DNA from 4 places in the Clostridium felsineum DSM 794 genome. Region 2 is predicted to be linked to each of the others. Evidence: riboswitches for the same ligand, from Rfam matches in the RefSeq annotation. Region 2 holds a riboswitch; each other region holds the start of a gene.
The links. Region 2 has a riboswitch for S-adenosylmethionine ahead of metA (homoserine O-acetyltransferase MetA). Riboswitches for the same ligand answer to the same signal wherever they lie in the genome.

Region 1: linked by a shared signal. The riboswitch ahead of CLFE_RS05885 (O-acetylhomoserine aminocarboxypropyltransferase/cysteine synthase family protein) and the one ahead of metA (homoserine O-acetyltransferase MetA) in region 2 are both predicted to bind S-adenosylmethionine.
Region 3: linked by a shared signal. The riboswitch ahead of CLFE_RS08010 (methionine ABC transporter ATP-binding protein) and the one ahead of metA (homoserine O-acetyltransferase MetA) in region 2 are both predicted to bind S-adenosylmethionine.
Region 4: linked by a shared signal. The riboswitch ahead of metK (methionine adenosyltransferase) and the one ahead of metA (homoserine O-acetyltransferase MetA) in region 2 are both predicted to bind S-adenosylmethionine.

The regions. Positions count from the first base shown of each region.
Region 1 is NZ_CP096980.1:1,258,735-1,266,411, forward strand. It holds gene CLFE_RS05860 (M24 family metallopeptidase) at 1-983, shown strand, start outside; gene CLFE_RS05865 (MTH1187 family thiamine-binding protein) at 1,014-1,316, shown strand; gene CLFE_RS05870 (AIM24 family protein) at 1,347-2,102, shown strand; gene CLFE_RS05875 (Spo0E family sporulation regulatory protein-aspartic acid phosphatase) at 2,189-2,380, shown strand; gene CLFE_RS05880 (prepilin peptidase) at 2,377-3,144, shown strand; SAM riboswitch class I at 3,247-3,355, shown strand; gene CLFE_RS05885 (O-acetylhomoserine aminocarboxypropyltransferase/cysteine synthase family protein) at 3,468-4,751, shown strand; gene CLFE_RS05890 (DMT family transporter) at 4,866-5,798, shown strand; gene CLFE_RS05895 (hypothetical protein) at 5,948-6,475, opposite strand; gene CLFE_RS05900 (spore coat protein) at 6,722-7,024, opposite strand; gene CLFE_RS05905 (hypothetical protein) at 7,043-7,240, opposite strand; gene rd (rubredoxin) at 7,362-7,526, opposite strand; gene CLFE_RS05915 (glutaredoxin family protein) at 7,563-7,677, opposite strand, start outside.
Region 2 is NZ_CP096980.1:2,427,831-2,435,507, reverse strand. It holds gene CLFE_RS11480 (carbohydrate-binding protein) at 1-1,510, opposite strand, end outside; gene metA (homoserine O-acetyltransferase MetA) at 2,487-3,392, opposite strand; SAM riboswitch class I at 3,497-3,598, opposite strand; gene clpA (ATP-dependent Clp protease ATP-binding subunit ClpA) at 3,677-5,929, opposite strand; gene CLFE_RS11465 (ATP-dependent Clp protease adaptor ClpS) at 5,933-6,232, opposite strand; gene CLFE_RS11460 (L,D-transpeptidase family protein) at 6,394-7,227, opposite strand; gene purB (adenylosuccinate lyase) at 7,312-7,677, opposite strand, start outside.
Region 3 is NZ_CP096980.1:1,702,509-1,710,185, reverse strand. It holds gene CLFE_RS08030 (hypothetical protein) at 1-891, opposite strand, end outside; gene CLFE_RS08025 (ribonuclease H-like domain-containing protein) at 878-1,546, opposite strand; gene CLFE_RS08020 (MetQ/NlpA family ABC transporter substrate-binding protein) at 1,860-2,678, opposite strand; gene CLFE_RS08015 (methionine ABC transporter permease) at 2,694-3,350, opposite strand; gene CLFE_RS08010 (methionine ABC transporter ATP-binding protein) at 3,350-4,312, opposite strand; SAM riboswitch class I at 4,389-4,492, opposite strand; gene CLFE_RS08005 (PilZ domain-containing protein) at 4,674-5,069, opposite strand; gene CLFE_RS08000 (FeoB-associated Cys-rich membrane protein) at 5,269-5,421, shown strand; gene pflA (pyruvate formate-lyase-activating protein) at 5,478-6,191, opposite strand; gene pflB (formate C-acetyltransferase) at 6,202-7,677, opposite strand, start outside.
Region 4 is NZ_CP096980.1:1,089,471-1,097,147, reverse strand. It holds gene CLFE_RS05315 (hypothetical protein) at 5-271, opposite strand; gene metK (methionine adenosyltransferase) at 440-1,615, opposite strand; SAM riboswitch class I at 1,697-1,804, opposite strand; tRNA gene CLFE_RS05305 (tRNA-Tyr) at 1,953-2,037, opposite strand; tRNA gene CLFE_RS05300 (tRNA-Thr) at 2,043-2,118, opposite strand; tRNA gene CLFE_RS05295 (tRNA-Val) at 2,134-2,209, opposite strand; tRNA gene CLFE_RS05290 (tRNA-Tyr) at 2,220-2,304, opposite strand; gene yyaC (spore protease YyaC) at 2,540-3,106, shown strand; gene CLFE_RS05280 (rod shape-determining protein) at 3,231-4,262, opposite strand; gene spoIIID (sporulation transcriptional regulator SpoIIID) at 4,430-4,684, opposite strand; gene CLFE_RS05270 (M23 family metallopeptidase) at 4,776-5,519, opposite strand; gene spoIID (stage II sporulation protein D) at 5,736-6,770, opposite strand; gene murA (UDP-N-acetylglucosamine 1-carboxyvinyltransferase) at 7,003-7,677, opposite strand, start outside.

The sequences.
Region 1 (7,677 bases), 1.2 Mb from region 2:
ACCTATCAGGAGCTTTAATTGATCCAGGTGAGAGGTTAATGGCAATGTATATAAATGTTAGCGGGAAGGTTACATTCATTATTAATAGTCTTTTTAAGAATAGTAAAGGATTAGGAAATAATGAAATTGTAACTTATGATGATAGTGAGGAGCCTATTCCTATTCTTTTAAAAATAATTAATGAGGATAGTACACTTGGAATAGATAAGAATTGGCCAGCACATTTTTTAATAGAACTTATGGAAAATTCTAATATGAAATTTATTAATTCCTCACCAATTATAGATGAGGTAAGAATGATAAAAGATGAAGAGGAAATAAAAGTTTTAAGAGAGTCTTCAAAAATAAATGATAAGGTTATGGAAGAACTAATAAAATATATTGAAGAAAGTAAAACAGAAAAAGAAATGGCAAAAGTAATACAAGAAATCTTTCAAAAGAATGGAATAGAGAAGCTTTCTTTTGAAACTATTTGTAGTTATGGTAAGAATGGAGCAGATCCACACCATATGCCGGATGATACTAAGTTAAAAGAAGGAGATTCTATAGTTATAGATATGGGAGGAGTGTATAATAACTATTGTTCTGATATGACAAGAACTTTTTTCTATAAAGAACCATGTGAAGAAGCAAAAAAGATTTATGATATAGTAAAGAGAGCTAATGAGGCAGGAAAAAATGCAGTAAAACCTGGTGTTAAATTAAGTGATATAGATAAAATTACTAGAGAGGTAATAGAAAAAGAAGGTTATGGCGAGTACTTTACACATAGAACAGGTCATAACATTGGTATAGAAGATCATGAATTTCCTTCTGTAGGAGGTAACTCGGATATAAAGGCACAAGTTGGAATGGTATTTTCAATAGAACCAGGTATATATATTCCTGAAAAGTATGGAGTTAGAATAGAGGATTTAGTAGTTGTAACGGAAACAGGCTGTGAAGTTTTAAACCATGTGAGTAGAGATATGAATATATTATAGTGAAATTTTTAAGAAGTAGGGGTGATTATTTTGGCTATTGCACAAGCAACAATAATACCTGTAGGTACAGGTTCAACTAGTTTAAGTAGCTATGTGGCAGCATGTGAAAATATACTTAAAGACGAAAAAGAAATAAAATATCAATTAACTCCAATGTGTACAATATTTGAGGGAGAATTAGATACAATAATTAAAGTTATAAGAAAAATGCATGAAATTCCTTTTAAAAATGGAGCAGAAAGAGTTATTACATCTATAAGTATAGATGATAGAAGAGATAAGAAGGCATCTATGGAACAAAAATTAAATTCTGTTAGAGAAAAATTAAAATAGTAAAATGTATAAATTAAAAGGAGAGTATAGATGGTAAAATGTAAGAATCTTTTTGAAAATAAAAATATAGAAGTAGTAGAGACTAAAGGAGATGTAAAAGTTCTTGAGTATAAAAAGGATTTGAGTGTAAATGCTGCAGGGGCTATGGCTGCATATTTTGCTTCTGAAATGAACATTAGAAAGAGACAAGTGTTGATAGAATTGAATGGCAATGCTTATACAATAAGTGCAGGAGCTATGCAATGGACTTCAGGAAATGTTAGTATGGCTGCAGATGTTAAAGGAATAGGCGATTTCTTCGGTAAGGCTCTATCATCCAAAGTAACAAAAGAATCTGCAATTAAACCTAAATATCAAGGAAATGGTTTATTGATGTTAGAACCTACATATAGACATATTTTACTTGAAGATGTTTCTGATTGGGGTGGAATGGTAATAGATGACGGACTTTTTCTTGCTTGTGAATCAAGAGTAAAGCAAAATGTTGTAGCGAGAACTAATCTTTCTTCAGCAATGCTAGGTAAAGAAGGTTTATTTAATTTATGTCTTAAAGGTGAGGGAATTGCTGTATTAGAGAGTCCTGTTCCTAGAGATGAGCTTATAGAATTTGTACTTGAAAAAGATGAAGTTAGAATTGATGGAAACTATGCAATTGCTTGGTCAGATTCATTAGAGTTTAGAGTTGAAAAATCAAGTAAAAGTTTGATTGGTTCAGCGGTTTCAGGTGAAGGCTTAGTGAATGTTTATCGTGGAACAGGAAGAATACTTATGGCACCAATACAATAAAAGGTAGCACATGGTAAAAGAAATATAAAGATAAAAATGAATATAAAACACCTCTAATGTTAATAATAACATTGGAGGTGTTTAATGTGAAAAATGTAAATAAATTACTAGAAAGTATAGAAAATTTAAGGAGTAAGTTATACAACGAGATAAACTTTAAAGATACTAGATTAACAGATAAAACAGTGTTAGAGGATAGTTTAATACTTAATGAAGAAATAAACGAGTATTATAAGATTATAGATAAAATAAGGCAAAGATACAGTAGAGCTAAATGACTATTATAATATTTGTTATAGGAATAATAATTGGAAGTTTTTTAAATGTATGTACAATAAGAATACCAAAGGGGGAATCTATTATATATCCTCCATCTCATTGTACTAAATGTGGAAAAAAACTTAAATGGTATGATATGATGCCTATATTAAGTTATATTATAATAAAAGGCAGATGTAGATATTGCAATGAAAAAATAGGATTTAGGTATTTTGGTTTTGAAATTTTATGTGGTACTATTTTTTTAATGCTGTATTTAAAATATGGATATAATTTAATAACATTAAAGTATATAGCTTTGTTTTCAGTGCTGTTTATTATTTCAGTAATAGATTTTGATACACAAGTTGTGTATTTGTGTACAACTTTACCTGGCATATTAGTGGGTGTGATTTTTATGGTAATAAATTTGTTTTATAAAAATAGTATACATGAATATTTGTTCGCAGCAATTTTATATTCAGGAATAATTGTTTTAATAAATTTTGCTGGTAAGGCATTTATTAAGAAAACTGTTTTTGGTATGGGAGATGCAGAAGTTATATTTATGTGTGGTCTATTTTTGGGAATGAAATTTAGCATGCTTATGTTATTTATGACAATTATTCTTGCAGGTGCTGTATCAATGATTTTGATGTTATTAAAGTTAAAAAGCAAAACAGATTATGTGGCATTTGTTCCATTTATAGCCATTGCTTCAATGGTTACAGTTCTCTATGGACAAAATATTTTGAATTTTTATAATAATTTTTTTTTATTGTAAAAATCTATTGACAGGTGGAAATAACATGATATAATTTAAACATAAAATGAATTGAGTAATTCATATATGAATACTAGGAAAATTAAATATGGTTATGATAAAGTCTTATCAAGAGAGGTGGAGGGACTGGCCCTATGAAACCCAACAACCAGCATTTTTCATTTGAATGCATGGTGTTAATTCCTGCAAAGTTAATTTTGAGAGATAAGAGGATTATAAAATTTTTTAGTTAATAAAAATCCTCTTCAATTATGAAGGGGATTTAATTTTATACATTTTTAGTAGTAAGAACAGAAAATATAAATAAAAAGGGGATTTTCAAAATGAGTGAAGAAAGAAAATTTGGTTTTGAAACACTACAGGTTCATGCAGGTCAAGTAGCTGACCCTACAACAGGATCAAGGGCAGTACCTATTTATCAAACTACATCATATGTATTTAAAAATGCTGATCACGCAGCAAATTTATTTCAATTAAAGGAACCTGGAAATGTATATTCAAGAATAATGAATCCAACTACTGATGTATTTGAGAATAGAGTAGCAGCTCTTGAGGGCGGAGTTGCTGGTCTTGCAACGGCATCAGGACTTGCAGCAATTACTTATGCAATTTTAAATGTAGCAAGTGCTGGAGATGAAATTGTCGCAGCAAGTACTTTATACGGTGGAACATATGAATTATTTGGGGTTACTCTTAAGAAGCTTGGAATAAAAGTTGTATTTGTAGATCCAGATAATCCTGAAAATATAAGAAAAGCAATAAATGATAAAACGAAAGCTGTATATGGAGAAACTATTGGAAATCCAAGAATAAATGTTTTTGATATAGAAGCTGTAGCTAAAATAGCACATGAAAATAAAATACCACTTATAATAGATAATACTTTTGGTACACCATATCTTATAAGACCGATAGAATTTGGAGCAGATGTAGTTGTACATTCAGCAACAAAATTTATTGGAGGACACGGAACTACAATAGGTGGAATTATAGTTGATGGTGGTAAATTTGATTGGAGAGCTAGCGGTAAGTTCCCTGATTTTACAACACCAGATAAGAGCTATAATGGACTTGTATATGCTGATTTGGGTGCACCTGCATTTGCATTAAAAGCAAGAGTTCAACTTTTAAGAAATACAGGAGCAACACTTAGTCCACAAAGTGCATTCTATTTTCTACAAGGGCTAGAATCACTTTCACTTAGAGTTCAAAAGCATGTTGAGAATACAAGAAAAGTAGTTGAATTTCTAAAAAATCATCCAAAGGTTTCATGGATAAACTACCCCGAATTAGAGGAAAGTCCATATAGAGAATTATCTAAAAAATATCTTCCAAAAGGAGCGGGTTCAATATTTACTTTTGGAATAAAGGGAGGACTTGAAGCAGGAAAGAAATTCATAAACAGTGTTAAATTATTCTCTCTTCTAGCAAATGTTGCAGATGCAAAGTCACTTGTTATACATCCTTCAAGCACAACACATGCTGAACTTAATGAAGAAGAACAAAGAGCAGCAGGTGTAACTCCAGACATGATAAGATTATCAATTGGAGTAGAGGACGCAGATGATTTAATATGGGATTTGAATCAAGCTCTTGAACAAGCATAATTGAATATATATGTAATTATGTTATTATATAATATATAATGACATCTATAAAAGTCGCTGAAGATGTGTCATCTTTAGCGATTTTTTAGTGAGAAAATGAAAGGGTGCTAAAAAATGAATTCTAAAAATATTTTTACCGATAAAAAACTTGTTGTGATATTTGCCACAATATGTTGTTTTCTTTGGGGAAGTGCTTATCCAGGAGTAAAAATAGGGTACAAGCTATTTTGTATAAAGGCAAATGATGTACCTAGTGAATTTGTATTTGCAGGATATAGATTTGCTTTAGCAGGAATAATGGTAATAGTCATATCAATAATACTTCACAAGGATATGAAAATTTTTAATAAAAAAAATGTATTGCAAATTATTATTTTAGGACTTACACAAACGCTTCTTCAATACATATTTTTTTATGTAGGACTTGGATATACAACAGGAACTAAAGGTTCAATAATGAATAGTACAGGAACTTTTTTTAGTATAATACTAGCTAATTTTATATATAAAAACGATAAGCTTAATATCAGTAGAATTCTTGGCTGTATTATAGGTTTTGCAGGAGTTATAATTGCAAATTTTAATTCTGATATACTGAAATTTTCCTTTTCTTTTATGGGGGAGGGCTTTATTATGTTAGCGGCACTTGTACTTTCAGCTTCAAGTATATACGGAAAAAGAATAACCCAAAAATTGGATTCTATGATAGTAACAGGCTATCAGCTTTTTATAGGAGGAATTTTTCTTGCTGGTTTAGGTTTTGTTAATGGAGGAAATTTATCAGGTTTTAATGTTAAGGCAGTAACATTATTAATCTATTTGGCATTACTTTCGGCAACAGCTTTTTCATTGTGGGCAGCACTCCTTAAATATAATAAGGTTGGAATAATATCAATTTTTAATTTTTTAGTTCCTATATTTGGAGTACTCCTATCCGGTATATTCTTAAAAGAAAATATTTTTGAAGTGAAAAATTTAATAGCACTTATTTTAGTATGTTTTGGAATAGTGCTTGTATATGCAGAAAAAACTAAAGTGAAAAGTTAGTCTTTAAAGCAATACGTTACATTATTTTTAAAATTTTACTACTCATATATGGTTATGGAAAATGGAGCATTTTTTAATAATAAGAATATAAAAAATATCCCAAGTTATTTAATAAAATGAACTTGGGATATTAAAGAATATATTAAAAATTAACGATGGTGACAGCACATACTCTTGCAATGTGGATAATAAGGACAAATTGGTCTTCTACGTCTTCTCCTTTTGTGATGATGTCTATATTCTTCATCATCATATAAAGGTTCACTAATATAATCGGTATCAATAAAATCATCATTATAGGATGAGTCAAAATCATCATAATAGTAGGTATCATCATCATATGAATCTCTATTGCCACAGGTAGGACAGTCATAGTCTTGTTGCATTTGAAAATTATTCATGTTTTGAAACATAGCATAAAAAGGACACATATTTTGAACTCCTGCAGGATTCATCATAGGATAAAATGAATTTTTATTGCTTGATTTTTTGTTAGACATAATAGGTAAGTAATTCATAAAAGGGCAAGAATGAAAATCCATATTATAATCTTCGTCCTCTTGCTTATGATTATTTTCCTGTGAACTATTATGATGATGGTGATGGCGGTTATCCTCATTTGAAGGTAGAGGCTCATCTGTTGACATGTCTGCACATATATATTTATTGTAATACATAAAATCCTCCTGAAAATTAACTTCATGAATATACTATGAAATTAACCAGGAGAAGTTTACAAATTTTACTCAAAAAGTATATATATACTGAATAAAATCAGGAAATATATTGTATATGTGGATTAATTTATTATTAATAAATTGTTTTTATAATATAAATACATAGTACATATTTATATTATATTATTACTATAAAGATATATAGATATTGTCCTCCTCAAAACGTCAGTACTTTTTACTGGCGTTTTAATTTTCGGTTTCCATTATGCGTTTGGCATCAATATAGCTGTCTTTTAGTTGTTTTGTTGGATCATCAAAAGGAGAATACCAAGATTTCTTTACCATCATATCCAATAGTTCATGTTTTGTATTTATAGCTGATACGAGCTGAGAATCAAGTACTTGCCTTAATTGAGGATTTATTGCTTGACAAGTGGCTGTTGACAAAGAAATTATGGTATCATCTAAATTTGTCGTGAAATCAGAAGCTATATTGGCATTAGTAAGAGTTTTATCATCTGTTCCTGTTAAGTTTGATATTATTTTCATAAAAGTCCCTCCAGTTTATTATTGATCACCTATGAAATTTTGTATAGATTGTATATTTGCTTTTTCCTTGTCTTTAATTTTACTTAAAAATCCTTTCAATTCATCATCTGTAACCATTTTTAATGTGGAATCCATCTTTTTATATGTAGTTATTTCGCTATGTAGTAATTTAGTTAAATGAAGAATTTCAAAAGCTGCTAGTTTAGAAGATTGCATAAAAATCCCTCCATAAAGTTTTATTATATTTATTAAAATTATTATACGTAATTTTAATAAATGTATACAAAAAAATAAGAGAGTCGATATAATAAGGATATCCGCTCTCTTATTTTTAATATTAGTCTTCAACTACTTCAAATTGATCTTTTCCAACTCCGCATAAAGGACAAAGCCAATCATCAGGAACATCTTCAAAAGAAGTACCTGGATTAACTCCATTATCAGGATCACCCTCAGCAGGATCATAAATATATCCACATACTACACAAACATATTTTTTCATTGATATTACCTCCATTACATAATATACTTTAAAAAATTAGCTTAAATTTAAAAGTTCATCAATCTTAGCTTTATCAAATCCTATTACTATATTTCCATCTATATTTATTACAGGAACACCATTTTGATGAGATAAATTTAACATTTCATCT
Region 2 (7,677 bases):
GTGCATCTTGATTTATATAAGAAATAACTCTCCAGCCTGAACTTCCATCATTGTCATAAACCTTGAAATGGTGTCCATTGATATAAACATCTTGTGGATTACTACCCCAAGGACCCTGTACTTCGTGATCAAGCCATACCATAATTTCATATCCGCCTTTGAATCCACCTGATCCGCCTGTAGGTTGCGTTTGAGGATAAGACCATATATCGAAAGCTGTATCCCATGCTCCACTACGGTTAGTACGTTTAAGATTAAAATCAACTGTATATGATTTATTTTCACTAATTTGATGCAAAGGAACTGCTCCATTAAACCAAGCACCGGAGTTTGGAGACCAGCCCCAGCCTACTTCCTGATAGGAAACTACATTGTTATTTGTAGAATTCATATTCCAAGACCAACCAAAAGCATCTTTATTGTTTACTTTCTCAGTAAATATGCTTCCAGAACCAGTTCCATTTTTTCCGATACCCCAAAGATTGTTTACTATTGCCATTCCAGGCAAGTAAGGAGTTGTTATGGTATCCCAATTTGAAGATTTTACTGTTGAAACTGAACCATTGGCCTGCTGACCATTGATATTTATGCCTACAGCTGGGTTATTCCATATTTCTGTAGGTGGTGTTACTGGTGTACTTCCAGTTGGGGTGAATTTTATCCATTCAATGTTATATCCACCCTTTGGTACGCCTATTCCTATGTCTTGAGACCCTGCATTTAATGTAACAGTTTGAGAAATAGTTTGCCAATTTTGCCATCCGCCCGTTGAAGGAACATTAACAGTACCATAAACTGGATTTCCGCCGTATTTCTCTAAACTTATTACTCCTCCACCATTTAGTGACGCAACTCGATATTCTACTGTATATTGTCCTGTTACTGGCAAATTTACAGAATAAAATGCCAGCCAATCTCCTGCATCAATATATGAAACATTTTTGCCACCTTCTGAGCAAGTTTCTGTTTGAACACCACTCATATTTGAATAATTTTCAGTTCTTAATGTTACTGGTGATGGTGTATCGCCAACAGGGGTGAATTTTATCCATTCAATGTTGTATCCCCCTTTTGGTACACCTATTCCTATGTCTTGAGCTCCTGCATTTAATGTAACAGTTTGAGAAATAGTTTGCCAATTTTGCCATCCGCCCGTTGAAGGAACATTAACAGTACCATAAACTGGATTTCCACCAGATTTCTCTAAACTTATTACTCCTCCACCATTTAACGATGCAACTCGATATTCCACTGTATATTGTCCTGTTACTGGCAAATTCACGGAATAAAATGACATCCAATCTCCTGCATCAATATATGAAACATCTTTACCACCTTCTGAGCAAGTTTCTGTTTGAACACCACTCATATTCGAATAGTTTTCAGCTCTTAATACCACAGGATCTGAAGTCATGGCGTTTACAGTTTTATTATTTGGTAAAAAATCACAATATGCTAATGAAATTATCATTGAAAAAATTAATACTAAACTTAATAGCTTTTTTTTCATAACATATAATCCTCCTTATTTTTTTAATTCCACAAAATAATATTAGACCTGAAATTACCACCACCTTACTTTAAAAACAATCTAAACAGGATTGATTAGGGATATATGCAAATTAGGACCACTCGATAACAATATAATATCCATTTTATGCGTTATAAATAGTCTATCTAAAGAATATACATGCTATTTAATCAAGTGTATCCTAATGGCATAACATAAAAGCGTTTCACAATGAAGGATAAGTGGAATAAAAAATGTTTTATCTTTAAGCATCTAATGTCCAATCTAAACGATAATAATTTTGCTATATTGTTTAGGCGTGAGTCCTGTATATTTTTTAATACACTTATAAAATCACTTTGTGAATTAAACTCAAGATAATTTGTTGGAATAGTTAATTTTGATGAATTTCATTTTAATACAATTATTCTTCTTAATTCGCTATAATAAGTTAATATAATAATACCATATTTTTAACATATTTACAATAATTATCATATATATACTTAATAAATACTAATTTGGGTGAATTTTATTTATATAAACATAATTTACAAACAAAATATTCATGTATATTGCTACACAAGATTCATTGCTAATATGCTGATATATAATAAATCTGTTCGACAGTAAGTTTGTCTAAATTCTATATGCAGATTGAGTATTATTTTTATCACTTATAATTACTATGTCACCATTAGTGAATATCTTATACTATCAAAGTTTGCTTGGCACATGCTATTTATGTCGATATATACTTTTGCAATTATGTATTTATACTAAATTAAAATATTTATAATACGATAAAAATAAGCACTACCTCTCAGTAATGCTTATATCTTTAAATTCATTATTATTTTTTCTTAAAACACATGAGAATTCCTTACCCCTATTGCTTATGTCTTAAAAACAACATTTCTCATTTTTTATCAAAAATCTCTACAAACAATTGTACTAGATGAATTTTATAGCTTTTCTAAAGTTCAAACGGAGTTTCTTGATATACATAGTAATTAAGCCAGTTAGAAAATAAAAGATTAGCATGACCTCTCCAGGTAACCATAGGTCCCTTCTCTGGATCATCATCTTTAAAATAATTCTTAGGGAGCTTTATATCCATACCTTGATTTTTATCACGAAGATATTCCTGATTCAAGGTGTCACTATCATATTCAGCATGTCCCATTACAAAGATATTTTTGCCGTTTTTAGATGCAACTATATATGCTCCAGCCTCATCAGATTCAGCTAAAATTCTTATATTAGGATTATTCTCTATATCCTCTTTTTTTACATAAGTATGTCTTGAATGTGGAGCATAAAATTTCTCATCAAATCCTCTTGTTAATTTTATATTTTTTTCATTAAGGTGATGCTCAAATACTCCAAATATTTTTTCATTAAGTCTATGTTTAGGTATTTTATAATGATGATACAGACCTGCCTGTGCACCCCAACATATATGTATGGTTGAGGTTACATTAGTAACTGACCAATCAAAAATCTTGCATAGTTCATCCCAGTAATCTACTTCTTCAAAAGTAAGTGTTTCAACAGGAGCACCAGTTACTATCATACCATCAAACTTGTAATTTTTAATATCTTCAAAAGTTTCATAAAATTTAATCAGATGTTCCTCTGAAGTGTTTTGAGATTTATGTGTTTGCGTATGAATGAAAGTTGGATTAACCTGAATGGGCGAGTTTCCAATAAGTCTTAATATTTGTGTCTCTGTAATTATTTTAGTGGGCATCAAATTCACTATAAGAATGTTAAGTGGTCTTATATCTTGATGGTATGCCCTATTCTCATGCATAAAAAATATATTTTCTTCATTTAAGGTTTTTGCTGCTGGAAGATTATCAGGTATTTTTATAGGCATTTAGTTCACCGTCCTAGTCTTAATAAATTTTAATATAAAAAATCCGCCTTTCATAAGAAAAACGGATTATTAATCACAAATTAATTTATTATTAATAAACTGTTTTCTTATCTTTCAAAACTAAATAAGTTTTGCAGGAATTAACACCGTACATTTGCCGGTTGTCAGGTTTCATTGGGCCAGTCCCTCCGCCTTCTTGATAAGAAATAATACGTATATAATTTTCATTAAATAACAGTTATACTATAGTACAATTTTTATATATTGTCAACATTCAAAAGACATTATTTACCTACATTATGAAATTTTATAGCATCATTTTTTACATCAATTACTGTTTCTCCGCCCTTTGTTAGATTTCCAAAAAGAACTTCATCTACAAAGTAAGGCTTGATTTTTTCTTGTATGATTCTTAAAATTTCTCTCGCACCATAATTAGAAGTTAAGCCTTTAGCTGCAATCCATTTAGCACACTCATCTGTGACTTTAATTTTTATATGCTTTTTACTTAGCTTCTTTTGGAATTCGTCTATGGATTTTTTAACCACACGAACTGCCATATCTTCATCCATTTTATTAAAAATTATTATATCATCAAGTCTATTTCTAAACTCAGGAGAAAATATCTTAGAAACTTCTTTATCTATATTATCTTCTCCTACAACTCTATTTCCAAAACCAACTTTATTTTTACCTATTTCTGAAGCACCCGCATTAGAGGTCATTATTAATATAATATTTCTAAAATCAGCTTTTTTTCCACTGTTATCAGTAAGAGTTGCGTAATCCATAACTTGAAGAAGTACATTTAAGATATCAGAATGAGCTTTTTCAATTTCGTCTAAGAGAAGAACACAGTACGGATTCTTTCTCACTGCATCTGTTAAAAGGCCCCCTTCTTCATAGCCTACATAACCTGGAGGTGAACCTATTAGCCTAGCAACAGTATGCTTTTCTTGGTATTCACTCATATCAAATCGTATAAGCTTTATATTTAGAGCTTTTGCTAACTGCTTTGATATTTCTGTTTTACCAACACCAGTTGGACCTACGAAAAGAAAACTTGCTACAGGTTTATCTTCATCATTAAAACCAGCGCTTGATCTCTTAATAGACTGAACTATTGATTCTAAAGCTTTATCTTGACCAAAAATTTTACCTTTAAGATTTTTCTTTAAGTTCTTAAGCTTCTCTATTTGATTTTTAGATAAATCTTTTACTGGTATACCTGATATAGAAGATATTATATTCTCTACATCACGTACATTTATATATACCTTCTCATCGCCCTTTCTATTCATTTCAGCTGCTGCTCCACATTCATCAATTACATCAATTGCCTTGTCTGGCAAAAATCTATCATTTATGCATTTAGAAGAAAGAGTAGCTGCTGCTTTAAGGGATGCATTAGTATAGTGTACATTGTGAAACTCTTCATATTTAGTTTTTATACCCATAAGAATATCAAAGGTTTCGTTAATGCTTGGTTCACCTACATCTATTTTTTGAAATCTTCTGGATAAAGCTCTATCTTTATCAAATATTTTTTTGTATTCATCATAAGTAGTTGAACCTATAAATTTTATTTTACCATCAGTAAAGTATGGCTTTAATATATTAGCTGCATCTACAGTTCCACCTGATACAGCGCCAGCGCCTATAATTGTGTGTATTTCATCAATATAGACTATCGGTTTTGAAGATTTCGATATTTCATTGAGTACATTTTTTATTCTTTCTTCAAAGTCACCTCTATATTTTGTTCCAGCTACCATGGTTCCCATATTTAAAGTGTAAATCTTACTACCTTTTAAAACATTTGGCACCTTGTTTTCAGCAATTAAAGCTGCAAGACCTTCTGTTATAGCTGTTTTACCCACACCTGGTTCACCTACATGAATAGGATTGTTTTTTCTTCTTCTACACAAAACTTGAAGTGTTTTTTTCAATATATCTTCTCTACCTATTAGTGGATCTATAAGACCATTTTTTGCTTTTTCAGTAATATCTTCTGTATATTTTTCCATTGCAGAAGATTCTTCTTCATGATAATCATCAAATAAGTATTCGTTTTCTGGTAAGGGTTCTATCTCATTATCAATGCTATTGTTTACTGTTGATATTCCATGTGTAATGTAGTTTAGAAGCTTAAGTCTAGTAATACCCTGCTGTTTTAAATAATAGCTTCCAAAAGACGCACTATCGTCGTATATAGCCACATATATATCACCTAAGGTTACTATCTCTTTTCCACTAGCTAAAACATGATTAGCTGCTTGATTTATTATATTTTCAACCCCTACAGTTTGAGTAGGATCTCCCGATTCTAATTTTTCAACGTTCTTCATGAAATATTTCTCAAGTTGTTTTTTTAAATTTTCTACAGAACCACCTGTGTTTACAATTATGTTTATTCCATCATTATAAAATAGTGAAGCATATAAAATATGTTCAGGTGTAAAATATTTGTGCATATCAAATTTTGCTTCGCTATATGCTGCTGTAATAATTTCATTTACAATTTCATCCAGTTTCAAGTTCTATACCTCCCCCATGGTCAACTTCAATGGATATCCATTTTTAGAAGCTAATTTTTCAACTTCATTTATTTTAGTCAATGCAATATCATATGGATAAATTCCTGCTATGCCTATTCCATGTTTATGCACATCAAAGGTTATTTTAACAGCGTTTGCAGGGACTTTATTGAATACATCAATGAGCACTTCAATTACAAACTCCATTGTTGTATAATCGTCATTATGTAGTATTACTTTATACATTTTAGGTTTTTTAATTTTAAGTTTCATATTTTCCTCAAAGGAAGTTTTTAAAGACATAATACACAACTCCAATTATAAATTAAATTAATCTTATCTTATTTTCAATATATATATATTATTATACCATCTTATTACAATAATTAATACATATAATGTATTAGTATTCCCTATTCTAAAAAAGTAGGATATATACTTTACTCAGCATATATCCTACTTTTTTAGAATATCCATATCCCTGTTCCCATTGGTACTGTATCATAAATATATTTAGCATTTTGTAGTGCCAAACGGACACAACCATGAGAAAGAGAAGCACCTAAGGTTCCATCAACTACATTACCATTTTTATCAAAGAGTATGCTATGAAAAAGATAATTGCCATGAATTTGAGTATAGTATTTACAAACCACGTCATTTTCAGTTTTAAAGGCTAATCCTTTACCTTCTACATAGAAGTGACCAGTTATAGTCGGTGTTTCAGATGAGCCTGATGTACATTCAAAAGTATTTATAAGCTTCCAATTATGTGGATCTCCATTAAATACATACACTCTTTGATCCTTTAAGGATGTAATTATAAAAAATTTGGTGAAAGTTGGCGTATCATTAGAGTTAGCTAAATTTTCAGCATCAGCTTTCATTGTTTGGACTTCTGGGTTAGCGTCAGGTTGAACCGCAGAATTTACTTTTGTTGCATCAGTTGGTGTCTCTTTTAGTAAATTCATAGTTTGATCTGATACACTTCCATCTATAGGTATATTGTGCTTGTATTGAAAATCACGTACAGCCCAATCCGTAGAAGGACCAAACTTCCCATCAGCTGTAATAGCATACCCATAATTGTTAAGTTTGTCTTGAATTTTTTTTACATCACTTCCGCTAGAACCCAACTTAAAAATTTTAGGCTTAGGTGCTTCTTTTACTTTTTTTGTGGCTGAAGGTAAATTTTTTGATTTTACTGGATTTTTCGTCTTATTCTCCAAATTTCCACAGCCTGAAAAAGTTAAAATAATTATAATGACAAGTAAAATAATTTTTTTTTGGTTAAACATATATCCACCTTTTATATATAATAATTTAGGAAAATATTTTTCTCATGATTAATTATATACTTTTACTTGCCGCATGTAAATAATTTACACATCAATATTTACTTCTAAACCCATATATTTCTTATTTTCTAACAAAATAGGATTTACACAGTTGTTTATGTATTCCTCAACTTGATAAGGCGCTCTTCCTACAAACTTATTTGGATCTATTATTTCATCAATTTCTTCTTCTGTTAGCTTAAAGTAAGAATCTTTTTTGATTTTTTCTATCAAATCATTTGATAAACCTTCAGCCTTAATTCTTTTAGCAGTTTCCATTGAATATTCTCTTATCTTTTCATGAAGTTCTTGCCTATCACAGCCTTTTTTTACAGCTTCCATCATAATATTCTCTGTGGCCATAAAAGGAAGCTCATTTTTAACATGAGAAGCTATTACATTTTCATAGAC
Region 3 (7,677 bases), 730 kb from region 2:
AACAAATATGCATATTACAAACATATGCCTTTTAGCACTTATAGCCAATATTATTAATGCTCCACATATTAAAAAATCTCTAAATTTGACTTTGCAAACAGCAAGCACACACACTGTTATACAAATTACAATCAAAGCTAATTTATACGCATATAATGGCGTTATAACCCATTCATTTATGTATCTATTTATATCACTATTTCTCATTGCTAAATAAGTATATTCATAAAGCTTATATCCATATGGATTTATAAATATACCTATAAGTGCTGCAATAAAATACTTATAATTTTTAGGAATTGTATAATACGCAAAAACTATTAAATAAAGCGGATAAACTCCCCCATGAATATTAATTCCTAAAATCAGAGTAAATAATGCTGCTATATATTTTTTATTCTCAAGTAATATAAATATTATTAATAATAAAAATTTTGATATTAATAATGGTCTATAAAAAATATCATTAGCATTAGCAAATATGTAAACCCACATTATTATTAAAGATATCACTTTATTTTTATTTCTTATTAGTGCAAATTTATATAATGTAATGCATGTTATCAAATTTATTATTACTAAAAAAATTATAACAGAGGCAAATCCCTTAATTTTATATATTAAATAAGCTATAATACCAAATAACCATTCATGGCTTATCCACTCTAGTTTATTTTGGATTCCATACCAAGAAAATATATCTCTATGAGGTATAATACTATTTTTTATAATATATTCTCCAACCTTTATATGCCAGAAACCATCATTTATAACATTTAGTTTAAATCCAAAAACAAAAGCTGTAATAAGTGCGAGTATGAAACAAATTCTAAATACTATTACCTTATTAATTCTATTGCTTAAAATATTTAAAATACTACTTTTCAGCATCATCCACTTCCTTCACATATTTGTTCCACGTGGTAATCATATTAAATAAGCTTTCAACATCCTGTCTATTATAAAGGAGTATCTTGTCTTTTTTCTCTTCAGGCATTCTTAAAGAGTATTCCTCATCCTTAACAATTTTTCCAAAAGTCTTTGCTAGTGTAGATCCACTTATAATCTCACTTTCTCTGTTTATTTCAAATACTTTTTCTAAATTTTTAAGTCCAACACATTTTTTAGTAACCTTTTCATATTCCTTTTGTAAATCAATACTCTTAAATTCTTTATTCACCTCCATATTTATATTGTTTTTTTTAAATAAATAATTTACAACTGTAAAATCATTATTACCTGAAAATGTAACTATGTATTCCTTTTTGAGTTTAATTTTAGCTTTAATAAAGTATTCTTCTGCAATTTTTAATATTTCCTCAGAATCCTTTCTATTTTCTATCATATACTGAGTTGTCTTTAAATTTTTAGTTTCTTCATCATAATATGCACACCCAAACACTCCAATGCATATAGGCTTTTTATAGACATAATGCTCTAAATCAAAAAATAACGCCTTAGAATATATTTTATTCTCGCCTTCCACTTTAAACCTATCAACATATTCATCAATTTTTATGTTTGTTACAGCATTTCTTTTAATCAAAATTATCACTCTCTTTTTTTCTTAATTTAAGAAAATCACTGACTAAAATTAATATATAAGTTAAATCCGTAAAAAACCTATATTCTACGCCAATTAATTTCTAAACTTTACAAATTATTAAACTTCCTATTTTAAAGCAATTACATTATACCATATAATGTAATTTTTTTCATTATACATATTTATTCTGTTTTAAAATAATATCTATAATTATTTAATGCTATTTATGTATTTTATCATAATTTCAACTATAATAACATTAAAAAAAGAAGACTCTAAAGTTTTTCTTTAAAGTCTTCTATACACATATTTATTAAAATGCAGGTACTATTTGACCTTTATATTTATCATTAATATATTTTTTAACCTCTGGAGATGTTAATGCTTTATTTAAAGCTTTTATATAAGGTTTATCCTTATCTTGTTTTCTCACTGCAAGGATATTAGCATATGGTGCATCTTTAGGTTCTGAAACAATTGCATCTTTTGTAGGATTTAAATTTGCCTGTATTGCATAATTAGAGTTAATTATTGCTGCTGTTACATCACCAAGAACTCTTGGAAGCTGTGCTGCATCTAATTCTCTTATTTTTATATTTTTCTTATTTTCAGTTATATCAAGTTTAGTAACAAGATCAGCTTTCTTAAGTTTTATTACTCCATTTTCTTCTAATAATTTAAGTGCTCTTGATTCATTTGTTGAATCATTTGGTACAGCTATTTCATCTCCATCTTTAAGTTCACTTAATTTTTTAATTTTATGAGAATATAAGCCCATAGGTTCAATATGAACTTTAACTGTATATGTTAAATCCATATGTTTTTCCTTATTAAATGTGTTTAAGTAAGGCACATGTTGAAAATAATTTGCATCTAAATCACCATCATTGAGTGCTGTATTTGGAGTTACATAATCTGTAAATACTTTTACCTTTAATGTATAGCCTTCCTTTTTCAATATTGGTTTTACAACATTATTTAAGATTTCTGCATGTGGAACTGCTGTTGCCCCTACTACTATTGTTTTTTTATCGTTGCTACTAGAATTACTTGAACCTGAACTGCTGCAGCCTGTTAATGCTCCAACTAAAACTGCTCCTGACAAAAGTGCTGCCAATAATTTCTTTTTCATATTTGTTCCCCCTATTTATTTAATCATCATTTTATAGATAAAGTTTCCAATTGATTGTAATATTTGAACAATAATCATAAGTATTATTACTGTATAAACCATGACGGTTGTATTAAACATATTATAGCCATATTGCATAGCGGCAGCTCCAAGGCCACCACCTCCTATTGCTCCTGCCATAGCTGAATATCCTATTATGTTGATAACTGTAAGTGTAATTCCAAGGACAATTGAAGGCATAGCTTCCTTTATCATAACTCTAAATATAATTTGAAAATTACTTGAACCAAAAGATTTAGCTGCTTCAATTATTCCTTTATCTACCTCTTTAAGTGAAGATTCTATAACTCTAGCTGCAAAAGGAAATGCTCCAATAGTTAATGGGACTATTGCTGCTGTCGTACCTATTTGTTTTCCTGTAAGTAATTTTGTAAATGGAAATATAGCAATCATCAAAATTAAAAAAGGGAAGGATCTAAGCATATTTATTATAAAATCTAATATCTTATATACTATTTTATTTGGTTTTAGTCCATTTTCATCTGTTATTACAAGTATTATTGCTGGTATAAATCCAATTACTATAGAAAATAAGGTGGCTACAAAAACCATGTAAATTGTTTCCCAAAGCGAAGGTAGTAGAATTTGTTTCAATATCTCTGCTGTACTCATTATGCCACCTCCCAAACTACATTATGCGAAGTTAAATAATTACATATAATTTCCTTGTCACCTTCAGAAATATTTATAACTAAACTTCCCAAAACATTATCTCTAAACTTTTCAAGTTTTCCCCAAACAATTGAAAAATCCACATTAAGTTCCCTTGCCATGGAAGTTATTAAAGCTCCTTCACTGCTATTTTTAGGGAATATTACTCTTATATTTATTCCTTCTTTAGGTAGAACCTCATCATCACTTTGTCCTATAAGTTTTTTCATCTCACCACTTGGATTTAAGAATAGCTCCTCAACTTCTCCAATTTCCTTTATAACTCCTCCGTCTATTAAGGCAGCTCTTTCACATATTCCTTTAACAACCTCCATTTGATGTGTAACAATAACTATTGTTATACCTAATTTTGAATTTATTGTTCTTAATAAATTTAATATAGATTTTGTTGTATTAGGGTCTAACGCCGATGTGGCCTCATCGCATAAGAGTATCTTAGGGTTTAATGCCAATGCTCTTGCGATAGCTACCCTCTGCTTTTGTCCACCACTTAAATTAGAAGGTTTACTCTTTACTTTATCACTTAAATCTACAAGTTCTAAAAGTTCTTTGACTCTAGCATCTATTTTATTTTTGTCAGTTCCCCAAACCTCAAGTGGTAATGATATATTATGATATACATCTTTTCTATTAAGCAGATTAAAATTTTGAAATATCATACCTATTTCTTTTCTAAATTCCCTAAGACTTTTTCCTTGAACTTCTTTCAGCTCTTTACCACTAACTATTACTTTTCCTTCATCATAAGTTTCTAGTCCATTAATACATCTAAGTAATGTGGATTTTCCAGCCCCACTATGTCCAACAATTCCAAATATTTCTCCACCTTTAATCTTAAGGTTAACATCTTTAAGAACCTTATTCCCTGAAAAGTATTTGGAAACATTCTTTATTTCTATCATGCCATTCACCTTTCTCATTAGATTAAAAAATAATAAAAAAGCCAGAGAATAAACTCTGACTTTAAAATCAAATATATTCTCATCTCTCAGCTAGCGCTGTAGGAATTAGCACCTTGTAATAAAATATATACAGGTTGCTGGGCTTCACAGGGCCGGTCCCTCCACCTCTCTTGATAAGTGCACCATTTTTATTAATTCTTTAGTTAATATTATAGTTAGTCTACATTTAAATGTCAATACGAATTTAGCCATTTTATACACAAAATATATTTTTCCAATCAAAATAATATGTTTTTGTTTTTAAAAATAGTGCCTTAAAAGAAAACTAATACTATTAAGGCTAAATCTACATTTTCAGCATTTAATCCTTATCAACAAAATTTCTTATCACTCTTATCTGCTGCATATTTAACGATATAAATTCGCACCCAATTACATATGATTTGTCATTATATCCTACCCATTTAATCATTGAAATGCACCAAAAAGATGGTTTTCCATCAATACTAAGAAGGAAACTTATAAAATCACCTGATTTTAACGGCAGCTTACTTTTAAAACCTATTCCAAATTCAGATATATTAACTGCCTCTAATAGTGGCTCTTCTCCTTTGTATTTTTCGTAAATACTTTCATCATTTACTCTAGGATATGATATTTCTAGTTCAATTCTCTTTCTTACTTTACCTCTTTTTTCAGTTTTGTACCTGCAGAGTTTATTCCTATCATCAATATCTGACGTAGAGACCAATACCATATAAATTCCTCCTTCTGAATTTATGTACAGTTACCAAATTAATAAATATATTATATCATGTTTCGACAAAATTCGAAATATATTTTCAATATTGTTAACTTAAGTTCTGTTGACATCATCACGATTAAATGATAATATTTAATTGAAAATGATATTCATTTCTAGTGATTTTGTATGTACTTAAAAGGAGTGAGTTTTTATGATTATTGAAATACTAATAACACTTATTATTATATGTTCAGCCTTATACATTTTTTATAAAAGCTTCAAGAAAAGTGCAAAAGGAGACTGTAGTTGCTGTAGTGGCTCAAAATCCTGTAGTGGCTGCTCACCAATTAAAAAAAATAAGTAATAAAGCCCCCTTTAATTATTAAGATATGATTTAATAATTAAAGGGGGTTCATATAATTATTTCTTTAGTTTCTCATTAACATATTCTTCGAATTTTGATGCTGTATCTTTATCCATATCTTTTATTCCCTTTAGTTTATATTCTATTGCAAGCTTCTCATATTTTTTTATCCCAAGAGTATGATATGGTAAGATTTCAACTTTCTCAACTCTTTTAACTTTTTGTACTATTTTTGCAAGTCTATCCATACTTTCATAATTATCAGTTATCCCCGGTACCATAACATGTCTTATCCAGACTACTGCTTTTGAATTATTGACTTCCGAAACAAATTTGTAAAACTCATTCATGTCTCCACCAGTTAAATTTTTGTAACCCTCACTATTTATATGCTTTATATCAAGAAGAACATAGTCCGTATACTTTAAAATCTCTTCATAGTGGTTACATCCAAAGCCTGCTGTATCAACTGTCGTGTTTATTCCATTTTCTTTACATAACTTCAAAAATTCTTTTAAAAACTCTGGCTGCATTAAAGGTTCACCGCCGGAACAAGTAATTCCACCACCAGATCTATCAAAATAATTTTTATATCTCTTAACTTTTTTAAGTAAATCTTCTGGAGAAATTTCTTCTCCAGAATTAATATTCCACGTATCTGGGTTATGGCAGAATGCACACCTAAGTCTGCATCCTGCCAAAAAAACAACAACTCTTATTCCCGGTCCATCAACAAGTCCCATTGTCTCTATTGAATGAATTTTTCCCAAATTAACACCTCTACATTCTTTCGTGAAATGTTCTCTTAACAACTTCCATCTGTTGTTCTCTTGTAAGTTTAACGAAATTAACTGCATATCCTGATACCCTTATTGTAAGTGTAGGATATTTTTCTGGATTTTCCATTGCATCTAAAAGTGTTTCACGATTAAATACATTTACATTTAAATGATGTGCCCCCTGCTCAAAATACCCATCTAGAATAGCTGCTAGATTACTTTTCCTATCTTCTTCACTTTTTCCTAATGCATCTGGAATAATAGAAAATGTATTTGAAATTCCATCCTGACAAACATCTCTATATGGAATTTTAGCAACACTATTTAAAGATGCTAATGCTCCATTTTTGTCTCTTCCGTGCATAGGATTAGCTCCCGGTGCAAAAGCCTCTCCTGATAATCTACCATCTGGTGTTGCTCCTGTCTTTTTACCATACATTACATTTGAAGTTATAGTTAATATTGATAATGTATGCTCTGCATTTCTATAAGTAGGTGTTTTTCTTAACTCAGACATAAATTTGTTTACTATTTCAACTGCAATATCATCAGCTCTATCATCATCATTTCCGTACTTAGGAAAATCTCCTTCTATTTCAAAATCTACAGCAATTCCATTTTCATTTCTAATAGGTTTTACCTTTGCGTATTTTATTGCACTTAAAGAATCTGCTGCTACAGAAAGTCCTGCTGCTCCACAAGCCAAAAATCTATGAACTTCTGTATCATGAAGTGCCATAAGCCCTTTTTCATAGGCATACTTATCATGCATATAGTGTATTAAATTAAGAGTATTTACGTACAACTTAGCTACATACTCCATAACCTTAAAATAGTTTTCTTTAACTTTATTATAATCAAGTACTTCATCCTCTATTCTTTCTATGTTAGGTACTACTAAATCAAATTTCTTTTCATCTACTCCACCATTTATAGCATATAATAAAGATTTAGCTAAGTTACATCTAGCTCCAAAAAACTGCATTTGTTTACCTATTTTCATTGCAGATACACAACAAGCTATACCATAATCATCTCCATATATAGGTCTCATTATATCATCATTTTCATATTGAAGCGCGTCTGTTTTTATTGACATCTTTGCACAATACTTCTTAAAGTCTTCAGGAAGCTTGTTTGACCAAAGTACAGTCATATTAGGCTCTGGAGCTGGTCCCAAATTAGTTAATGAATGAAGGAATCTAAAGGAATTTTTTGTAACCAAAGTTTCTCCATTTACACTCATACCACCTATAGATTCAGTAACCCAATTAGGATCACCTGCAAAAAGTTCATTATATTCAGGTGTTCTAAGATGTCTCTCGAATCTTAATTTTATTATAAATTGGTCAATTATCTCTTGTGCTTCTTTTTCAGTTATAACTCCATTTTTCAAATCTCTTTCAATATATATATCTAAAAATGTTGAAACTCTTCCAAGGGACATAGCTGCACCATTGTTCTCTTTTATACCTGC
Region 4 (7,677 bases), 1.3 Mb from region 2:
AATTTTATCTTTTTGTAAGATGCTTATTGCAAATGATTTCAGTTAGTTTTAAAGCTAATATAATACCTATATAAATTAAAACACAAAATATCTCAACACCAACTCTTTTTCCAGACCAAATATATAAAAAATTTAATATATGCAAGAAAGTTTTAAGTGCTAAAAATGTCAATCCAAAAGATATAACTACTATAAAAATCAAAACTTTTATCATGAAATTTTTCAAATTACAAATCATGTGCAAAAATCCACCTTCATATGGATTTTCCATAAACCTACCTTCTTTACCACGATAATTACTCTTATTATAATATCATAGTATGCACAAATTTAAAATATCATATTAAAACATTTTAACACAAGTATAATGGTATGTTAACATCTTTTTCAATTATTTAAATATACATAAAAAATATGCTACCTAAAGGCAGCATATTTTTTATATATATTTTTTTATTTCTTGGACTCTATCTAGATTCTCCCATGGTAATTCCACATCTAATCTTCCAAAATGTCCATAAGCTGCTACTTGTCTATATATAGGTCTCCTAAGTTCAAGATCCCTTATTATAGCTCCTGGTCTTAAATCAAATACTTTCTCTACTATTTCAACGATTTTACTTTCTGATATCTTACCTGTACCAAATGTATCAACTAATATAGATACTGGCTTTGCAACTCCTATTGCATAAGCAAGTTGTACCTCAAGTTTATCAGCAATTCCAGCTGCTACAAGATTTTTAGCTACCCATCTTGCTGCATAAGCTGCTGATCTATCAACTTTAGTTGGATCTTTTCCAGAAAATGCACCACCGCCGTGTCTACCATATCCGCCATACGTATCAACGATTATTTTTCTTCCTGTAAGTCCTGTATCACCTTGGGGACCTCCAACAACAAATCTTCCAGTAGGATTTATATAGTACTTTGTGTTTTGGTCTAAAAGTTCAGGAGATATAACTTTCTTTATTACTTCTTCTATCATATCTCTTTCAATTTGATCATGCTCAACCTCTGGACCATGCTGTGTAGATATTACAACAGCATCAATTCTTACTGGCTTATCATCTTCATATTCTACTGTAACTTGAGTTTTTCCATCTGGTCTTAAATAACTTAAGGTACCATCTTTTCTAACATCAGCTAATCTTTTAGATAATCTATGAGCTAGTGCTATAGGCATTGGCATATATTCTTTTGTTTCATTTGTTGCAAAACCAAACATCATACCTTGGTCTCCTGCACCAACAGCATCAATTTTATCCATTTCACCTTTTCTAGATTCTAAAGCTTCATCTACTCCCATAGCAATATCTGCAGATTGCTCATCAATTGATGTTACCACTGCGCATGTATCACAATCAAAACCATATTTAGCTCTAGTATAACCTATTTCCCTTAAAGTCTTTCTTACTATCTTAGGAATATCTACATAACAGTTTGTTGATATTTCTCCCATGACATTAACAATACCGGTAGTTACTGTAGTTTCACATGCAACTCTTCCATTAGGGTCTTTTTCTAGAATAGCATCTAAAACAGCATCTGATATTTGGTCACAAATTTTATCTGGATGGCCTTCTGTTACTGACTCTGATGTAAATAATTTTCTCATTATCTCCAATTCCTCCTCTAATTATAATATAAAAAATAATAAAAGCCTCTTCAATAAGAAGAGACTTGATTAACATTCTCTCTCTTATCTTGCAGAATATCTCTGCAGGAATTGGCACCTTTATGTTATTAAATAACATCGGTTGCCGGGCTTCATCGGGCCATTTCCCTCCACCTCTCTTGATAAGAGCCATATTTCAATTTTTTTAAACTAAATATAAAAATCCCAATACAACATCACAAAATTTTACATAAATACAATTTACATATTAATAATATATCACTTAGCAAATATAGTCAATACAAATTCTTAAAAAAAAAGACACTTAGTGTCTTTTTGGTGGAGGAACATGGATTCGAACCATGGAAAGCTGAGCTAACAGATTTACAGTCTGCCCCCTTTGGCCACTCGGGAATTCCTCCATATATGGTGCTGGCAGTAGGAATTGAACCCACAACCTACTGATTACAAGTCAGTTGCTCTACCAATTGAGCTATGCCAGCTTATTAAGTTTTGTATGGTGGGCATTACAGGGCTCGAACCTGTGACCCTCTGCTTGTAAGGCAGATGCTCTCCCAGCTGAGCTAAACGCCCATACATATAATGGTGGAGGAACATGGATTCGAACCATGGAAAGCTGAGCTAACAGATTTACAGTCTGCCCCCTTTGGCCACTCGGGAATTCCTCCACATGACTTGCAGGTGATGTTTTCACCGCATCAACAAGTAATAGTATACAGTGATAATCATTTAAAATCAATTCCCATTTTAGACCATTAAATATAAATATCATTGTATTATTCCATTTTTCTCTCAATTACTTCACTTTAATCATCTACTTTAATTTTATACAATATTGCTTTTAAAACTTATTGTGATAATAATATGCTTACCATCATATAAATTATCTAGGAGGTGATTCTGTTGAATAAAATAAAGACTTCTTACAATACACCAATGGCATACTATAAACTTTCGAATTTCTTAAAACACTATATTACTGATGATACAATAGTAGTATGTATAGGAACAGATCGCTGTATAGGTGATTGTCTTGGTCCCTTAGTTGGAACTATGCTGAAGGAAAAATTTTTTCCCTTAGATGTTTATGGTACAATTTCAGAACCTATACATGCTTTAAATATAGATAAAAAATTATATAAAATAAAGAATAATCATAAAAATTCAACAATAATAGGTATAGACGCTTGCTTAGGTGATACAGAAAACATAGGTGAAATTCAAGTAAGGGATTACGCTATTCATCCTGGAAAGGGTGTTGGAAAATCACTTCCTGATGTCGGTGAGGTCTCCATTGTTGGAATAGTAGATTCCTGCGAAAGTAGTGAATTATTCACTAATAGAAATATACGTTTAAATTTAGTCTTTGAAATGTCAAAAATTATAGTACAAACAATAATACATTCATACTACCTTTACCAAAACCTTCAAGATAATACTTTTCCCAATAATATGCCTAACTTCAAATAAAACATGAGAAAATATATAAATTATAATTTTATTTAATAAAAAATTGAAAGTGCAATATGCCCTTTCAATTTTTTATTGATATTTACTTTTAAAGTTATAAATATATAATTAACACTAATTAGATTTATTTTATAAGACTTAAATCTAAATCATCACTATTCATATCTAATTTATCTATATATTCAAGTGATTTTCCTGTTCCTAATGCAACACATGATACAGGATCTTCTGCAACATATACAGGTACCTGAGTTATATCTTGAATAAATTTATCAAGACCATTTAACAGAGCACCTCCGCCTGTCATCATTATACCCTTATCAGATACATCTGCTGCTAACTCTGGAGGTGTTTTCTCAAGAACAGCATGTGCACATTCTGCAATTGAACTTACAGCCTCTCTAAGAGCTTCTCTCATTTCCGAAGAAGATACCTCAACATTTTTAGGAAGACCTGTAACCAAATCTCTTCCTCTTATTTCCATAGTCTCTTCTATTTCTTTTTTATAAGCCGAACCTATATTTATCTTTAAATCCTCAGCTGTTCTTTCTCCGATCATTAATTTGTGTTTTTTTCGTATATATTTTATTATAGATTCGTCAAATGTATCTCCAGCTACTTTTATAGAACTTCTTACCACCATACCGCCTAATGAAATTACAGCTATATCAGTAGTTCCTCCTCCTATATCTATAACCATATTTCCGCTTGCTTTAGAAATATCAAGTCCAGCTCCAATAGCTGCTGCTAATGGTTCCTCTATTAAACTAACTTTCTTAGCTCCAGCATTTTTTGCAGCATCTTTTACTGCTCTCTTTTCAACTCCTGTAGCTTCACAAGGGACACATATTATAATCTTAGGCTGAGATACTCTTCTTTTACCGCAAGCTTTTCTTATAAAGTGTTTGAGCATTTTCTCAGTCACATCATAATCAGAAATCACACCATTTCTTAATGGACGTATTGCAGTAATATTGCCAGGCGTTCTACCTATCATTTGCCTTGCTTCTTCTCCAACAGCTAAAACTTCATTATTAGTACGGTTTATTGCTACAACAGATGGTTCTTTTAAAATTACACCTTTACCTTTTAAATAAACCAAAACTGTAGCAGTTCCTAGGTCTATTCCCATATCATTTCCTATACCAAAAAACATTCCTTTATTCACTCCATCTCATACGTTTATTTCTACGCTTTAAATACAGATATATTTTAAAATCTCAATTTAATTTACTTTTTTAATTAAAATCAAATAATATATCTTGTAGTGTAATATCAGAAATATATTTATATATCTCCTATATTATTATAAACGGAATGTTTTTAACCTTCAATAGCTTTATACTTCATTTTGGTTGCTTTTCCTCCTCTTATATGCCTTTCCGCCTTATTTAACTCAAGCACACCTTTAGCAAGCTCAGCAATTTGAGGATTTATTTGAGGTAATCTTTCTGTCATATCTTTGTGTATTGTACTCTTGCTAACACCAAAAACTTTAGCTGTTTTTCGAATAGTAGCCTTAGATTCAATTATATATTTCGCAACTTCCATAACTCTTTCTTCAATGTAATCTTTCAAAGTTGCTACCTCCTTAACCCTTCTACTTAATAAATATGCATTAATGTCTTCATAAATTACTTTGAGTATTTTCAAAATAATTTATAAGATTTTAATGAACTAGAATTTTTTCAGGATCTACAGCTAAATAAGTTCCATCCTTTTGCTTTTGGTCAATTTCAAAATACAAGCAGCTTGAATCTGTTATTAACTTATTACTGTAATTACTGTCACCTATTTTACCTATGGTTTGACCTTGTTTAACATTATCATTTGGCTTAATTGATATACTTTTTTCATCCAAATTATCATATACTGTAGTATATCCTGTTTGATCATTTACAATTGTTACTTTACCATTATCAACATTCTTCACTACTCCATCGCAAGTAGCTAAAACATTTAATTCTTTACTAGGAGATATATATTCTCCTGGTATATTAGTGTACTTTCCATTTTTAGCATACCAAGTATCAAATTTCACAACTATATTACCGTTCTTAAGTGGATCCAAAAAAGTACTTTTTACAACGTTATTAGCTGCTGCTGGTGCTGTAGGTTGTGTATCTTTTTTCATTAGGTTTTGATTTACTTGCTTTGCATTTTCTATCTTTTCTTTTGCTGCATTTCCTTTATCTGTTGTTTTTGATACTTCATTTTTACTTTGTGTAACGTTCTTTTGTTTAGGTTGATTCATAGAAACACTTTTAGTATTATTCTTTATATTCATATATATGCTGACTGCACCTATAATACATAAGCAACAAAATAATACTATGTAAAAAGCATTTCTTTTGAGAAAATTAATCACCCTATTTTCTTTATTGTTTTGTTTATTTTTCCAATCATTATTCATTGCTAACACCTCCTTTTAGTATTGTGTCCATAACATAGCAAAAAATACATTTTATATGAATATTTTTTGCCATATTGCTCTAATTGTTGCAAAATAAAAAATTAGTCCCATCAATAAATACAATCCAAACTACTTATACATAATCTGGCTATATATATCTTTGAAACTAATTTATTTAGTATATATGTTATAGCTTTAATAACTTTATATTTACAATTAGTAACTTATATTTTTTATTTCTACTCCTGTATAATAATGCTTAATTATATCTTTATAATTTGATCCTTTGTCAGCCATTGCTTTAGCTCCCCATTGACTCATTCCAAGACCATGACCATATCCTATACAATCAAATTCAATACTTGAAATATTATACTTAATCTGAAAATTTGTTGAATTTAACCCTAGTATAGTTCTGAACTTTGTTCCAAGTAAAACATTATTTCCCACTTTAACTTCATTGACACTCCCTGTGCTATTTTTTTTAACTATACTAATTCCCATCCTTGCTTGAATACTATTTATTTTGTTATTAACACATGAATTTATTTTATCTACAAAATCACTATATGACATTTTTAACGTTGTTTTGTACTTACTAGCTGATTCTTCTCCTGGACTTGAAACACTTCTTAAATAAGGCTTATCTTCATTCAACACTTCTTTTATATTTTCAGTTTTACCACTGCTAACAGAAAAGTAATATGGATCTGTTATTATTTTATTTTTATATGTAATTACCTCCCCCTTGGTATCCTCTACTGCAGTGCTTACTTTATTCCAATATTCATTAGCTTTATCCTTAGGAAATTTACTCAACACGTCCTTCTTATCTGTATAAACTTGACACTGTACTGTATTTACCACATCTGCACCATATGCATCCTTATATTTTTTCCCACCAAATTCTTCCATGTGGCATACCGCAAAGGTTCTTGCTGCAATAGCCTGCGCCTTCAGAGCTTCTATATTAAATTCTGCCGGCATTTCAGAAGGAACTACTCCTTTTACATACTCCTCAAGATTTAAATTTTCAATTTTCTTTTCGTTACTCATATAAACAGTTATCTCACAATCTTCAGTATTTTTTTTCACAATATCTAAATCATCATTATTTTTGTTATAGGATTTTTTACTTACATTACCTCCCTTTTTATAATACTCATTATTATTTATTCCCCCAATGAATATAGAAACTAAAAAAACAAATACTATAACAACAGCTAATCCCATAAGAAATCTTTTTATCACTTACTTATCCCCCTGTTTTTTGATGTTAGATTTTAATTTATAACATCATATTGTAATAAAATTTATTTTATTCTAACTTCTCTATATACTATACTATTTATATTTTTGAAAATTATTACACTGCTTTTCATCTGTAATTATAAAAAAGTAGAATACCTATTTAATTTAATGTTTATTTCCATCTAGAAAACATTATTAAGGTATCCTACTTTATATTATATTTAATATTCTTTTATTCCTTTGTTCTTTCAATTTTTGCGCCTAACTTTCTAAGCTTTTTTTCAATATTAACATATCCTCTATCAATGTGGTATATATCACTTATTTGTGTTTCACCCTCTGCTGCTAGACCTGCTAATATAAGTGCAGCACCCGCTCTTAAATCTGTTGCTCTTACACTACAACCTAAAAACTCATTTACTCCCATTATCACTGCACTTCTTCCATCAATCTTTATATTTGCACCAAATCTCTTTAATTCAGGAACGTGCATAAACCTATTTTCAAAAATCGTTTCAGTTATAACACTTGTGCCTTTAGTACAACATAAAAGTGACATGATTTGAGCTTGCATATCTGTTGGAAATCCTGGATATGGCATAGTTTTTATATCTACTGGTCTTAACTCGTTTCTACCATCTATTATCAAATCTTTTTCATTTATCTCCATATTTATTCCCATCTCACAAAACTTAGCTATCATTGGTTTTATACTTTTTTCTTCTATGCCATTTATCTTTATTTTACTTTTAGTTATAGCTGCTGCTATTATAAACGTTCCCGTTTCTATCCTATCGTAAATTGGTCTATACTTTATCCCTTTTAATTTCTTAACACCTTTTATTATTATTGCTCCTGTTTCTATTTTCTTTATATCTGATCCCATTTCATTTAAAAAATCAATTAA